Regions from separate parts of the Neobacillus sp. S1115 genome, predicted to be linked through region 1. Evidence: predicted binding sites of a transcription regulator. Region 1 holds the regulator's gene; each other region holds the start of a gene.
The links. Region 1 encodes Rex, which represses fermentation and respiration genes when NADH is low (regulators of the CRP and FNR family bind a similar motif). Its sites were predicted from a motif close to TTGTGAAATATTTCACAA; they were not measured.
Positions count from the first base shown of each region.

Region 2: adhE (bifunctional acetaldehyde-CoA/alcohol dehydrogenase) is a predicted target of Rex. The motif match lies at 2,462-2,479, and genes of this name have one in related genera.
Region 3: ACZ5B7_RS08315 (TIGR04053 family radical SAM/SPASM domain-containing protein) is a predicted target of Rex. The motif match lies at 1,994-2,011, and genes of this name have one in related genera.

Region 1 is NZ_AP038275.1:247,268-252,021, forward strand. Features, by position in the region: gene ACZ5B7_RS01395 (ABC-F family ATP-binding cassette domain-containing protein) at 1-1,147, opposite strand, end outside; gene moaC (cyclic pyranopterin monophosphate synthase MoaC) at 1,310-1,798, shown strand; gene ACZ5B7_RS01405 (redox-sensing transcriptional repressor Rex) at 1,831-2,484, shown strand; gene ACZ5B7_RS01410 (DUF4395 domain-containing protein) at 2,637-3,062, shown strand; gene ACZ5B7_RS01415 (acyl-CoA dehydrogenase family protein) at 3,189-4,754, shown strand, end outside.
Region 2 is NZ_AP038275.1:2,071,234-2,075,987, forward strand. Features, by position in the region: gene adhE (bifunctional acetaldehyde-CoA/alcohol dehydrogenase) at 1-2,435, opposite strand, end outside; gene ACZ5B7_RS10185 (ABC transporter ATP-binding protein) at 2,701-3,498, shown strand; gene hpaB (4-hydroxyphenylacetate 3-monooxygenase, oxygenase component) at 3,530-4,754, opposite strand, start outside.
Region 3 is NZ_AP038275.1:1,692,642-1,697,395, reverse strand. Features, by position in the region: gene ACZ5B7_RS08320 (Crp/Fnr family transcriptional regulator) at 47-745, shown strand; gene ACZ5B7_RS08315 (TIGR04053 family radical SAM/SPASM domain-containing protein) at 787-1,911, opposite strand; gene ACZ5B7_RS08310 (DsrE family protein) at 2,077-2,415, opposite strand; gene ACZ5B7_RS08305 (metal-sulfur cluster assembly factor) at 2,431-2,739, opposite strand; gene ACZ5B7_RS08300 (Cof-type HAD-IIB family hydrolase) at 2,907-3,719, shown strand; gene ACZ5B7_RS08295 (hypothetical protein) at 3,833-3,985, shown strand; gene ACZ5B7_RS08290 (DUF3813 domain-containing protein) at 3,988-4,173, shown strand; gene ACZ5B7_RS08285 (BsuPI-related putative proteinase inhibitor) at 4,347-4,754, opposite strand, start outside.

The DNA.
Region 1 (4,754 bases):
CAGCCAAAGCGGGAAGCTTTTTAATAATTGTTTTTAAAAGGGTCGACTTCCCGATTCCGTTAGGGCCGACAAGGGCAATGCTGTCGCCTTTATACACACGAAAGGAAATATCCTCGGAAACCTTCTCTCCATCATAGCCGACAGCAAGAGAATCAACAGTCAGTACATCATTGCCGCTTTGCCGCTCAATTTCAAATGAGAAAGAAGCGGATTTTTCATCCCCTGATGGGCGGTCCATGACTTCCATCTTTTCAAGCTTCTTCCGACGGCTTTGCGCTCTCTTAGTAGTAGTGGCCCGTGCGATGTTGCGCTGGATGAAATCCTTTAACGCGGCAATTTCCTCCTGCTGCTTTTCATAAAGCTTCATGTCGCGTTCATAATTGGCAGCTTTCTGCTCAAGATAAGTGCTATAATTACCGGTAAATCGCTGAATCAGGCGGCGTGATAGTTCATACACCTCTGTAACCACTTTATCCAAAAAATAGCGGTCATGCGAAACAATTAAAATCGCGCCATCATAGCCCTGCAGATATTGCTCCAGCCAGGAAAGGGTTTCGATATCCAGGTGGTTGGTTGGCTCGTCCAAAATTAAAATATCAGGTCTTGTCAGCAATAGCTTGCCTAGCGCAAGACGCGTTTTTTGTCCGCCGCTTAGACTTGAAATCATTAACGTAGTATCGGAAAAATTTAACCCATGCAATACAGAGCGGATATCGGCTTCATACTGATAGCCGCCTTGCTCTTTAAACTTTATTTGCAATTCATCATATTCCTTTAATACCCGTTCGTATTTTCCTGGGTCTCCGAAAACAGCAGGATCGGCCATTTGCTTCTCCAGCTTCCGGAGCGATTTTTCCATCGCCTGCAGGTTCTCAAAAACCGTCAGCATTTCCTCCCAAATGGACAGATTGGACTCCAAACCCGTATTTTGCGCCAAATAACCAACGGTAACATCCTTTGGTTTGATGATTTCGCCGCCGTCATAGCCCATTTCGCCGGCGATGATTTTCAATAACGTTGATTTCCCCGCTCCATTGCGTCCGACAAGGGCAACACGGTCACGGGTTTGTAATTCCAGTTTTATATTCGATAAAATAAGTTCAGCACCATAATATTTTTGTAATTGGTTAACCTGTAATAAAATCATTTTTTTCACCTCTATTACCTTACGACTAGTTTACCGTATTACCCGAATGTCGGCAATGAAGTGAAATTTTTAATGGAATTATAAAAAAATATACTGATAGTTCAAAGTTTCACACACATGGACATAAAAATATTGTATTATTTTTTGTAGGAGGATTTTTTTATGGCTGAATTTACTCATTTTAATGAAGAAGGCCGGGCCAAGATGGTCGATGTCAGCGATAAGCCGGAAACGGCACGCACGGCAATTGCCCAGTCTAGCATAACAGTAAGCACTGAAATTTATGAAAAAATCACAAACCACGAAATGAAAAAGGGCGATGTCTTAGCAGTTGCCCAGGTTGCTGCAGTGATGGCAGCGAAAAAGACATGGGATATCATTCCAATGTGCCACCCGATTCCATTAACAGGTATCAATATTAGTTTTTCGTGGGAGCAGGCCGGGCAGGAACAATATACACTGCATATTGCTGCATCAGTGAAAACCAAAGGCAGTACGGGGGTTGAGATGGAAGCGCTAACAGCCGCCTCTGTTTGTGCCCTGACCGTCTATGATATGTGTAAGGCAGTTGATAAAGGGATGGTGATTGGACCAACCTTTCTGGTGGAAAAAACCGGCGGCAAAAACGGTGATTTTAGAAGAGAAATCTAATATATCCATTAAAATTGAAGGGTGGGAGAAATATGTCCAATGAAACGATGAAAATACCACAGGCAACAGCAAAGCGTCTGCCCTTATATTATCGATTTTTACAAAACCTTCATTCTTCTGGCAAGCAGAGGGTGTCATCTGCAGAATTGAGTGAAGCAGTAAAGGTGGACTCGGCCACTATTCGCAGGGATTTCTCTTATTTCGGGGCCCTTGGGAAAAAGGGGTACGGCTATAACGTAAACTATTTGTTATCGTTTTTCCGGAAAACACTTGATCAAGATGAATTAACAAAGGTAGCGTTAATCGGGGTGGGTAATCTCGGCACAGCCTTTTTACACTACAATTTTTTAAAAAATAATAATACAAAAATCGCTTGCGCCTTCGATGTGGACCCCGGAAAAATTGGCGGTTCGATAGGCGATGTTCCCGTTTATTCGATGGACGATATAGAACAGTATTTGATCGATGAAAATATTTCGGTGGCGATTTTGACGGTGCCGGCCCCGGTTGCACAGCAGATTACAGATAAGCTTGTGAAAACGAATGTAAAAGGGATTTTAAACTTTACACCAGCGAGACTGAATGTACCTTCATCGATCCGCGTGCATCATATTGACCTGGCGGTGGAGCTGCAATCACTTGTTTACTTTTTAAAGCATTATCCAAACGACGAAGTAGAAGAATAAATAATCAATGGGCTTCTCGCCAAAATGGTGAGAGGCCCATTTTTCGTTTTGAAACATTTTTCCTAAACAGATCACTATACAAAAGGAGTTGAAGCGGGTAAAATGATTACACAAGTAATTATTGTAATCCAATAGGAAAGGTTGGGATTAAAATGACAGAAACAGTTCGTTCAATCCCACGTCCGCTCGTGAAAACAAACCAGTGGACAATTGTTTTAAGTGTTGTGTTAACATGGTTATCCGGACAGGAATGGTTTTTGTTAGTACCATTTGTTGCCGGTATGTCTGGTCTTTTATTCGAATTTAATCCGATTATGCAAATAGCAAAACTATTTTTAAGAAAGGACCCAAAGGCTTATATCCCTGAGGATTGGGAGCAGCAGCAATTTAATCAAAAAATTGCCGTATCGTGTTTGGGAATTGGATTTGTAGGATTCCTGCTGGGATGGAATGGTGTTGGCTATGTGTTCACGATTCTTGTCGCGGTGGCTGCCTTTGTGGCAATTCTAGGTTTTTGCATCGGATGCTTTATTCATTTTCAGTGGAACCAATACCGTTATAGAAGGGCGCACCAATAAAGGAGAGGTCTGAATTATTCAGCCTCTTTTTTTGTTTTTCTGCTTATATTTGACGCTTCCATATCCTTACATTTAAAATTAAATTGAAAATTATGAATTATCATTCATGAGGAGAGTGGCGTTTTTATGAAGCTTGTTTCCCAAGAGACAGAAGCAAGAGGAAAAAATTCTTACAGCTTTGATGAATTTCTCGAAAAACGTGACAACCTTGATTGGTACCGTGATGAACCGTTTTTACAAAAAGTGGTCAAGAAATTTACGGGTTCTCAGCACAGCCAAATCCACGAAAAACTATTATCCTTTTCACCAATAGTATCTGCAAAATGGAACCGGTTAGCCGAAAGAATTGCCAGACCGGAAGTCCGCCCCTATATGCTTCACTTTGATGCTTTTAATCATCGGATTGACCGGATTGTTCGTCCTCAAGAAGTTCATCAATTAGAGAATGAAATTTTCGGAGAAGGTCTTTTTTCCAGTAACATGACACCTTGGGAAAGCTTTGTGAAAAGAATGCTGATCCATCAGCTGGGTGAGGCAGGAGTGACCTGTCCGCTGACATGTACACATGGTTTAGTGGCTTTGCTTGACCAATTTCCGGATGAAGAATATCCAGAACTTCAAGATATATTACATCATACAAAAGAAGGGCTAAACGGCGAATTTGCCATTGGCGCTCAATTTATGACAGAAATCCAGGGTGGTTCTGATTTGCCGGCTAATGTTTTGGAGGCGGTTCCGGAAGGCAAGTGTTATCGTTTGTATGGGAATAAGTTTTTCTGTTCTGCGGCTCATGCCGATTATTCTGTGGTGACGGCAAAAATATCGGGAACTGACAAAGTTTCGACATTTATCGTACCATCCTGGCTTCCGGGGGATAAGGAGAAGGAGAAACGCAACGGGTACGAGATTAATCGGATCAAATGGAAGCTGGGAACAGCCGAGCTGCCAACTGGGGAGATTCAATATAAGGGGGCGCGTGCCTATCCAATCGGTCCAAAGGATAAGGGGATTGCAGTTGCAGTCGGAATTGTATTGACCTTGTCGCGGTTGGAAATTGGGATTGCCTGTGCTGGGTTTATGCTGAGGGCCTCTCGGGAGGCAAATTTGTACAGTGATTTCCGAAGTGTTTTTGGGAAGAAGGTAAAAGACTATCCACTCGCAGCAAGCAAGTTGAAACGAATCCAGCATGCCGCTGAGCGAACGACGGCGGGGGCATTCAAAATCTATAATCTTTTCTTGCAGTTGGATAAGCCGCTTAATCCAGGAATTAAATCGGACCATCCAATTGAAGTTAGGAAAAAGTTATTTAATCTGCGTGAACTTGTCTTGCTGCAGAAAATCTGTGCAACGAATGAGGGAGCGGAAATTTTACGGGAGGCTATCTCCGTGTTTGCCGGCCATGGAGTAATGGAGGAATTTTCGTCGCTGCCGCGTATCTTCCGCGATGTGGTCGTAAACGAACAGTGGGAGGGACCGCGTAATCTGCTGTTAACGCAAATTTACCGCGATTTGGGCAGGGTTTCTGATTGGTATTCACCTGCCGAGTTTGTGGCAAGCGTTCTTGAGGGAGCCGATTCAGAGACGATTAAAAAGTTTACGGACCAACTAGAGGACTTGCTGCAAAGACCTGTTTTAGGAGAAGTAAGTGAAGCATCGATGGAAGCCGCGGAAGAATGGGATGCGTTCTGTGAC
Region 2 (4,754 bases), 1.8 Mb from region 1:
AGATCGAGCTCTCTCGCCAAACTGATCACCGCTTCAACCAAGCTTTCTATACCTTCTTCCGTTGTCCGTGCCGGAAGCCCCAGCATTTTTGCCAGCTCAGCATAACGTTTATCAGCCTTATAATACTCATAACCGGCAAATGGCGTAAATTTCGTCGGCTTCACCGCGTTATAGCGAATAACAAGCGGCAAGAAAATCGCGTTTGCGCGGCCGTGAGCGATATTGAACTCGGCGCCAACAGCATGGGCAAGGCTGTGATTAATTCCTAAATAGGCGTTATTAAATGCAAGGCCCGCAATCGTGGAAGCGTAATGCATTTTCTCGCGTGCCAGCTCATCAGAACCGTTACGGTATGCCCTTGGCAAATACTCAAATACTAGCTGAATGGCCTTAATAATCTGTCCGTCTGTAAAATCATTGGCAACGACTGAAACAAAAGCTTCAAGAGCATGTGTTAAGACATCCATCCCGGTGTCTGCCGTGATTTCCTTCGGAACAGTCATCGAGAACTGTGGATCGATGATCGCCACATCTGGTAATAGTTCCGGGTCGGAAAGCGGGTATTTAATATTCGCTTTTTTATCCGTGATGACGGCAAAGGAGGTAACCTCCGAACCTGTTCCGGAAGTAGTTGGAATCGCGATCAACTTAGCCTTCTCCCGAAGCTTCGGATAAGTCACAACTCGTTTTCTCGGATTAAGAGTCTTCAGTTTCAAAGTGTTAAAGTTTGCCTCAGAATCCTCGTAAAATAACCACATCGCTTTTGCGGCATCAAGGACAGAACCGCCTCCTAAGGCAATGATCATATTTGGCTTAGCGTGTCTCATCAATTCAGCACCCGCCATGACCGTTTCGATGCTAGGGTCAGGCTCCACCTCAGAAAACACCTCATAGTGGACAAAATCAGGCCGTTTCGTTAGAAAATGGAGCACTTTATCGACATAACCATTTTTCACCGAACTTGGGCTTGTGACAATAAATGCCCTTTTAATATCCGGGATGATTTCCAATGCCTGAACAGAATTCTTACGATAATAAATTTGTGGCGGTGTCTTTAGGATTTGGGCGTTATTATTGCGTTTGGCGACCTTTTTAATATTAAGTAAATGCATGGCGCCGACATTGACTGAAACCGAGTTTCCTCCATATGTGCCCGTGCCCAGGGTGAGTGTCGGCAGTAAATCGTTATAAACGTTTCCAGTTGCCCCTTGGGCGGAAGGAGTATTGATTAGGATCCGTCCTGCCCTCATTCTTATTGCATACTGTTCAACAATCTGGTCATTAGCCGTATGAATGGAAGCGGTGTGGCCGAGTCCACCGTATTCTAATGTGGCTTCTGCCAGGTTAAAGGCTTCCTCCGTACTATTTGCCCTATAGCAGGCAAGGACAGGACTTAGTTTTTCGCAGGATAGCGGAGATTTCGGTCCTACTCCTTCCAACTCGACTACTAAAACCTTGGTATCAAATGGAACTTCGATTCCGGCCATTTGGGCAATTTTAAAGGCTGGAAGGCCGACAATCATCGGATTGAGGAAGCCGGTTTCTTCTTTTATCGCTACTTTTTCTAACTGTTTCCTTTCCTCCTCATTTAAAAAGTAACAGTTATTGGCGATCATTTCCGTAATGACTTCAGTATAGATTTCTTTATCGATGATTAATGCTTGCTCAGAGGCACAAATCATTCCATTATCATAGGTTTTCGACATAATCAGGTCTTGGACGGAGCTCTTGATATTGGCAGTTTTTTCGAAATAACAAGGTACATTGCCTGGCCCGACACCAATTGCCGGTTTGCCGGAACTATATGCGGCTTTCACCATGCTAGAACCTCCCGTCGCAAGAATTAGCGATACTTTTGGATGCTTCATTAACATATTGATACCATCTAGAGTGGTAGTTTCCATCCATTGAATACAATTTTCAGGAGCGCCTGCACGGACAGCGGCTTCTCTTAGAAGTTCAGCTGTGAACCTTCCCGAATTCTGTGAAACGGGGTGAAAGGAAAAAATAATCGGATTTCTTGTTTTCATAGAAATAAGAGATTTATAAATGACAGTGGATGTGGGATTTGTCACAGGCACCAGCGCGGCGATGACCCCGACAGGTTCGGCAATTTCATAGCTGCCCTCATGCGCGTTTTCACTGATAATGCCGACCGTTTTCAGATTTCGAAGGGTGTGATAAATCATCTCTGTTGCAAACATATTTTTCGTGATTTTATCTTCGTAAAGGCCTCGATTCGTTTCATCAACAGCCATTCTGGCAAATTTATCGTGGTTCTCGAGTGCAACAAGTGCCAACTGCTTGACAATTTCATCGACCATTTCCTGCGTAAAGCTGCGAAACTCCGTAGCTGCCTGAGCCGCATTAGCTGCTAATCGGTCAACACCCGAGACTGTTTGCTTTTGCTGTAACATTTTTTCTTCCAATGCCATTGATTGTTCCTCCCTAAAATCATTTATTGTGAAATGTTGAACAATAGGAAATTAATATTTTCCTTACGTTCAAAATATAGCAATCGTAAACCAAGAAATTTGTAGAATTATGCGGCGAAAGTTGGGGAAACACTTATAAATAGAATAGTTTCAAAGAATGTTCATAATTGCTTTTTTTAGAGTGGAAAACTCTCAATATTTTTATTTTTGGAAAATTTTGATACTATATTATGTATAAAGTCAATCATAAGAGGGGAGTAAAATAATGATTCTGCAACTAAAGGACGTTTCGCTCAAACGGAGCGATAAATGGATTTTAAAAAATGTCAATTGGCAAGTAGGAAAAGGGGAGCATTGGGTTTTATTCGGTTTAAACGGTTCTGGTAAAACGGCCATCCTAAATTTGCTGAACGCCTATAATTTCCCGACAAAGGGAAAAATTAATGTTTTAGGAATGGAGTTTGGGAAAACCTATCTTGCTGAAAAGCTGCGCAAGCAAATTGGCTTTGTTTCATCCTCACTTCAGGAAAAATTTCACCCGGGCGATAATGCCTTTGAAGTGGTACTAAGCGGAGCATTCGCTTCCATTGGTCTCTATGAAACTCCCACAGACGAAATACGAAGAAAAGCCATTTCCTTACTTGAGGAGCTTGGCTGCATCGATTATGCTAACAGAAATTATGAAACTTTATCGCAAGGGGAGAAACAGCGGGTGTTAATTGCCCGCGCGTTAATGGCTGACCCGTCTTTGCTGATTCTCGACGAGCCAACGAACGGTCTGGACTTTATTGCCCGTGAAAAACTATTGGAATCAATCGAAACGATTGCCAAAAATCCAAATGCACCAGCCATCATTTATGTTACTCATCATGTTGAAGAGATTCTGCCTGTATTCAATAAAACCTTGTTGCTAAAGGAGGGGCAGGTTTTTGCGTACGGAAACACCAATGAACTGTTATCGAGCGAGAGCCTTAGCCAATTTTTTAATCTGCCGGTTCGGGTTTCTTGGGAAAATAAAAGACCATTGCTGTCGAAGTTGCAGGTGACACATCAAAATATTTAGAAGAATAGGATATCCCGTGTGCAGGGATATCCTATTCTTTTAAATCGAGCAAATCTTTAACTCGCTTGCAATATTCTTCCTTTGGATAGGTATGATACAAACCGCTCGACAAGCGGACAGGGTCGCCGAAGAAGTACCGTTCATACTGGGTTTGCCTTGTGCCAAATGAGCTCATCGTCAGGTCCCAGGCTAATCGAAAAAGCTTGACGCGTTCCTCAGCATTTTTTCTAGAGCCTTGCAGATAGGATTCCAAATCCTGTTTTATAGGGGAATTAAAGTCCTTTTCAGTCGGCAAGGTAACCATTCCACTCGCGCCAATTAATTGAATGATTTCGCTGAATCTAGGATAAATTTTTGGAAAGACATTGCTAGCGACTTTAAGAGGAATGAGGCTTGGTCTCATATAACCCCACTCATCCAATTCCGCCTCTTCCTCAGATTTGAGCAGCAGCGCCCTCATCGTTTCAAGTCCGATGATGATTTCTGAAAGTTTTTCTTGAATATGCTGATATCCGCAAACATTGATTGTATCCGAAAGGGACTCGGCAAGTCCCAATAGAAATTCTGTTTTCACAACCTGTCTAGTGATGGCCTGGTGGTAGGCGTGATGGTAGAATGAGCTTTTCTCCATGAATTCATTTGCTGCATCGACATTTTCGTAAAAAAAGACTCTTTCCCACGGAACCACCACGTTATCAAAGACTAAAATCGTATCCATTTCTTCGTAACGCGAGCTGAGCGGATAATCAAAGACTGACTCACCGCTTACAAACGACTCTCTGCAAAGAAATTTAAGTCCTTTTGTATCAGAAGGGATGGAAAATGCATAGGCATCCGCGTCATTTGTCACTCCGCCGGCTGAATAAACTAGAACTTCATCCGTTAAACCGCCTTGGGTCGCTAACAGGCGAGCCCCCTTGATAATAATTCCCTTTGCGTTTTTCCCGACAATTTTGGCGGCAATTGGTTCTTTCGATTTTTCAAAGTTGATTTGCGACCGGTTAACCTGGGGAGTTATAAAGGTGTGGGTAAACGAGAGATCTTGATTCCTTGCCCTTTCATAGAGGGAAATAATATTTTCCGGAAAGCAATTCTCACTCCCTTTTAAAAATAAGGCGGAGGAGGCAAAGGCCATAACGACTGAATTCATATAATCCGGACTTCTACCCATCAGCCCATTGGTATGTCTGGCCCAAATTTCGATCATGGTCCGCCTTCTTTTTAAATCCTCTTTCGTCCGTGGCTGTAAATAGGAT
Region 3 (4,754 bases), 1.4 Mb from region 1:
GAATCCAAGTTATTTATATAGAAATATAGTACAGGGGTGGAGAAAAATGATTACGACGATGAAACCAACTCATTCAATTGAAATAAAAGAACTGCTTAAATTTGCTGATCGGAAGTTTAAAAGCGAACGGGGAAGATTTCTATTTCAGGAAGGGATGCTCGCTGATGAATTATATGTCATTATTTCCGGTAAAATTCAAATCAGCAAAATTACAGCAGACGGGCGGGAGCTGTCACTAAGAATTTGCGGAGAAAACGATATTTGCGGAGAATTAACCCTTTTCACTGATAGTCCAAAATATTTATTAAGTGCCAAGGTTCTTGAAGAAGGTGAAATCGCGGCAATAAAAAAAGAAGTACTTGAAAGTGAAATTTTCCAAAACAGTAAGCTAGCCTTTGAATTTATGAAGTGGATGAGCGATCACTTCCGCAAAACGCAGACAAAATTCCGCGACCTTGTCCTAAACGGAAAGCGCGGCGCCTTATTTTCAACTTTAATCCGGATGACCAATAGCTATGGAGTACCAAAAAGTGATGGAATATTAATCGACCTGCCGTTGACCAATCAAGAGCTGGCAAATTTCTGCGGCACTTCACGGGAAAGTACAAACCGTATCTTAAGTGAACTGAAGCGTGATAACATCATTTCCATTAAACGAGGTAAAATTACCGTCCTGGATTTGCAATACTTAAAAGATGAAATTGGCTGTGAAAATTGTTCCACTGTTTATTGCAGCATTGAATAGTTATTGAGAGAGGCAATCGAAAATCGATTGCCTCTATAAATTTATTGTGTCTGTTTTTCTCTTAAAGCCTTAGGAATATAAACGCAGAATGGTTCACTTTCTAAATAATCCCCAGTCATGGCGTATGCCCTTGATCTTGAGCCGCCGCAAACATGTCGGAATTCGCAGACACCGCATTTCCCTTTAAATCCATCTGGGTTTCTAAGTGCCTTAAAGATTGGCGACTCGCGGTAAATTTCCGCCAGAGGGGTTTCCCTAATATTTCCGGCCTTAACCGGAAGCAGGCCGCTCGGATAGACATCCCCAATATGGGATATAAACACAAATCCATTGCCGTCATTTACACCCTTTGGTGCACGGCCCAGACCATCAATTGAGCCCGTTAAGCCTTTTTCTGTCAACGCAGATAAATAGCTGATTTCCTCTGTCTTTTCTTTGGCTTCACGCATTTTTTGCTGGATTACCACACGGCGGTAATGCATCGCCTCCGTGGTTTTAATATCAAAAGGAACCCGCTTGCTTAGATCATAGAGCCATCTTAGCACCTTTTCATGCTCCACAGGCGATATCATATCAGATACCTGTCCCCTTCCGGTCGGAACAAGGAAAAAGACACTCCACAGAACACATTTTAATTCCTCAACCAATTTCGCCATTTCATCAAGATGTTCGTAATTATATCTGGATACTACGGTATTAATCTGAATCGGCATTTCCAGTTCATGTAAATATTTAATTCGTTCCATTGTTAAGTCAAAAGAGCCCGCTGTCCCGCGAAAATGGTCATGAATCTCAGCAGTAGGACCATCAAGGCTGAACGCCCAACGCGAAAGTCCGACTTCTTTAGCCTTACGCATCGCATCAATTGTTACGTTAGGAGTAGCGCTTGGTGTCATCGAAACACGTACCCCTTTTGAGACTGCGTATTTGGTAATTTCAAAAATATCCTCTCTCATAAGCGGATCTCCGCCGGTAAATACAAGAAGCGGATTATTCATTTCATATATCTGATCAATCAAATGCTTGCCTTCTTCAAGCGTAAGTTCTCGAGGGTCCCTCGTATACTGGGCATCTGCGCGGCAGTGCAAACATTTTAATTGACAAGCTCGAGTTAGTTCCCATATCACAATAAACGGATCTTTATTAAAGTCTCGGCTAAAATCCATCTTGAAACGCCTCCTATAAAACGGCTAGTTCAAACTAAATAGCCCTATTACTTCGTATTATAAAGATGTTTATGTTTGAAAAAAGTGAACTTCCTCACAATCCTTTTTCATTATATGGACGATTTGTGAATGAAAAAAAACAGTAGAGCGAAAAGCTCTGCTGTTTTATGAGATCGTTAAAACTTCGTATTTGGAGGCAAGCTCAACAAAGTCAGCCATTCCGCTTATTTTGCCAACTGTCAATTTTTCACTAACACCATAGTGGTCGGCACAGGTTTTACACGCAAAAATGTTAACACCCTTATCCTCCAACTCTTTTAAATGAACGGATACAAAGGAATCCTCAGTCAACGTGAATACCCCACTGTTCATGCAAAAAACAGCTGCTGGGAGTTCCTCTCTTTGTTTTAAAACAGTAAAGAAAGTCTCTAAAACATTCTCTCCTAAAACCTGGTCGCCTTTGCCCAACTGATTTGAACTAACTAAAATGACTTTATTTTTCATGCTGCGGATGGTCCCTTAACGAATTCCCAGTGCAATTTTTGCATAACGGGACATCATGTCCTTATTCCAAGGAGGATTCCAGACGATATTGACATCGACATCCTTGACTTCCGGAATATCAGACAATGCTCTTTTCACCTGATCAACAATTGTTCCGGCAAGTGGGCAACCCATTGCTGTTAATGTCATTGTAACCGTCAGTTTTCCCTCGTCGTCCATTTCAGTATTATATATTAAACCTAAATTGACGATATCGACGCCAAGCTCAGGGTCAATAACAAGCTCAAGGGCACCCATTATATTTTCTTTTAAATCTTCATTCATTTTATCTTCACTCCTGTTCAGTTTTATTGTAACCATTATAACAAAAGGTATTTCGAAAACCAGTATAGCGCGTTTCAGAAACATTTGAAGTGAATTTTTTTACAGTTTAAATATAAATTGATAACATATTGATAATAGAAACAAATACTTCCAAAGAGAGGTTTCAAATGACAGAAAGACATTTAATCGCATTGGACTTAGACGGAACTTTATTAAAAGATGATAAAACGATTTCGGAAAAAACGAAGAAAGTTTTAAAAAAAGCAAGAGAAGCTGGCCATATCGTGATGATCGCCACTGGGAGGCCATATCGTTCCAGCGAAATGTATTATCGAGAGTTGGATTTAGATACCCCGATCGTTAATTTCAATGGGGCTTTCATGCATCATCCCCGGAACCCGAAATGGGGCTTTTTCCATGAGCCGCTTGATATCCATGTTGCAAAAGATATTGTCGAGGCCTGCCGCAGCTTTCATTTTCATAATATCATCGCTGAAGTAATGGATGATGTCTATTTTCATTATCATGACCAAAAGCTGATTGAGATTTTTAATTTTGGCCATCCCAATATTACTACGGGCGATTTAAGTAATTATTTGAAGGATTCACCAACTAGCCTGCTCATCCATACAGAGGAAGACCAATTAAAGAAGATCCGCGACCATCTATCTGATGCACATGCCGAAGTCATCGATCACCGCAGCTGGGCTGCCCCATGGCATGTTATCGAAATCATTAAGTCCGGCTTAAATAAGGCAGTAGGGTTAAAGAAAGCGGCGGATTATTATGGTATCTCCAAGCAAAGAGTGATTGCCTTTGGCGATGAAGATAATGACTTGGAAATGCTTGAATACGCCGGTTATGGAATTGCGATGGGAAATGGCATTGACCAAGTAAAAAATATTGCCAATGATGTTACTCTTACCAATGAAGAAGATGGAGTCGCAGAATATTTGACGGATTTGTTACGGTTAAAATAATTACACCTATTCACCATTGTTTACCTATATGAACCCCTCAATGTTGGAGCATACTATGGATGAAGCAGCTAAGCTGTTTCAATCCGAGCTTTTAGCATATTGGAGGGATTCGAATGGGTAGATCAAACAAATCAAAACGCTTTGTCCAGCAAGGAAAGGATTCGGTCAACAAGCATTCAGAACGGATTCCTTATCACATGACCTACGCTGAAGCAGAAGCTCAGAAAATGGCCAATGTGCAAGAATCCTCGCTTGGAGGAATTTAACGATGGGTAACCGTTTATTCCAGGAAGCACGTAGATTTGTTGAATCGGCAAAAACTGCCGGCCCAGGTGAACGCGACACGGCAGTGGCCAAAGCCAAGAATGCCTTAAGTTCTGCTTATGCCAACTCGACGGTCGCTGAGCAAAGACAGCTCCAAGAAATGCAACAAGAGCTTGACCAGATCCAATGATAAGAAAAGCGGAAGTGCCTTGAACAGGGGCGACAGGCATAAGACGAGCCGGCTAGAAGGCTGCCTTTTAGCCTTCTTGACGGATTGGCTGTAGACCTGCGAGCCCCTAGGCGCTGAAGCTGGACAGTAAATGAGGAAAGCGGAAGTACCTTGGGAGGCGACTTCCGCTTTTTTCATTCAAATCTTTCTAATAATGCAGGGTAAGGATTACTCCTCCCGCCCTCAGCATTTTTTTCGTAAAAATTCAGAAAGACACCGCCATGGTTTGGAAGCTTTTCAGCTGGAATCTGAATATCTACTTTAAAAGGTCTCCACTGGTCACCTTTTCCAGTAACATCAAGCTTTTGCTCCCTCAGGAATTCTCTATGCCCATCCTCCACCGAATAATAAACCACCCTGCTTGGTGACTTTACTTCTCCGCTGACTCGGTAGTTTCCTTTTGCTCCTGATACCCTTATATTTCGGAAAACAGCATTTTCCTCAGGTACATATATTTTATGCGTTATGGTCAGTTTCGAGCGGTCAGTTATCGGTTTGCCGTTTAAGCTTGCTGCCCTTAAAACGGCTTGGATAGTATATTC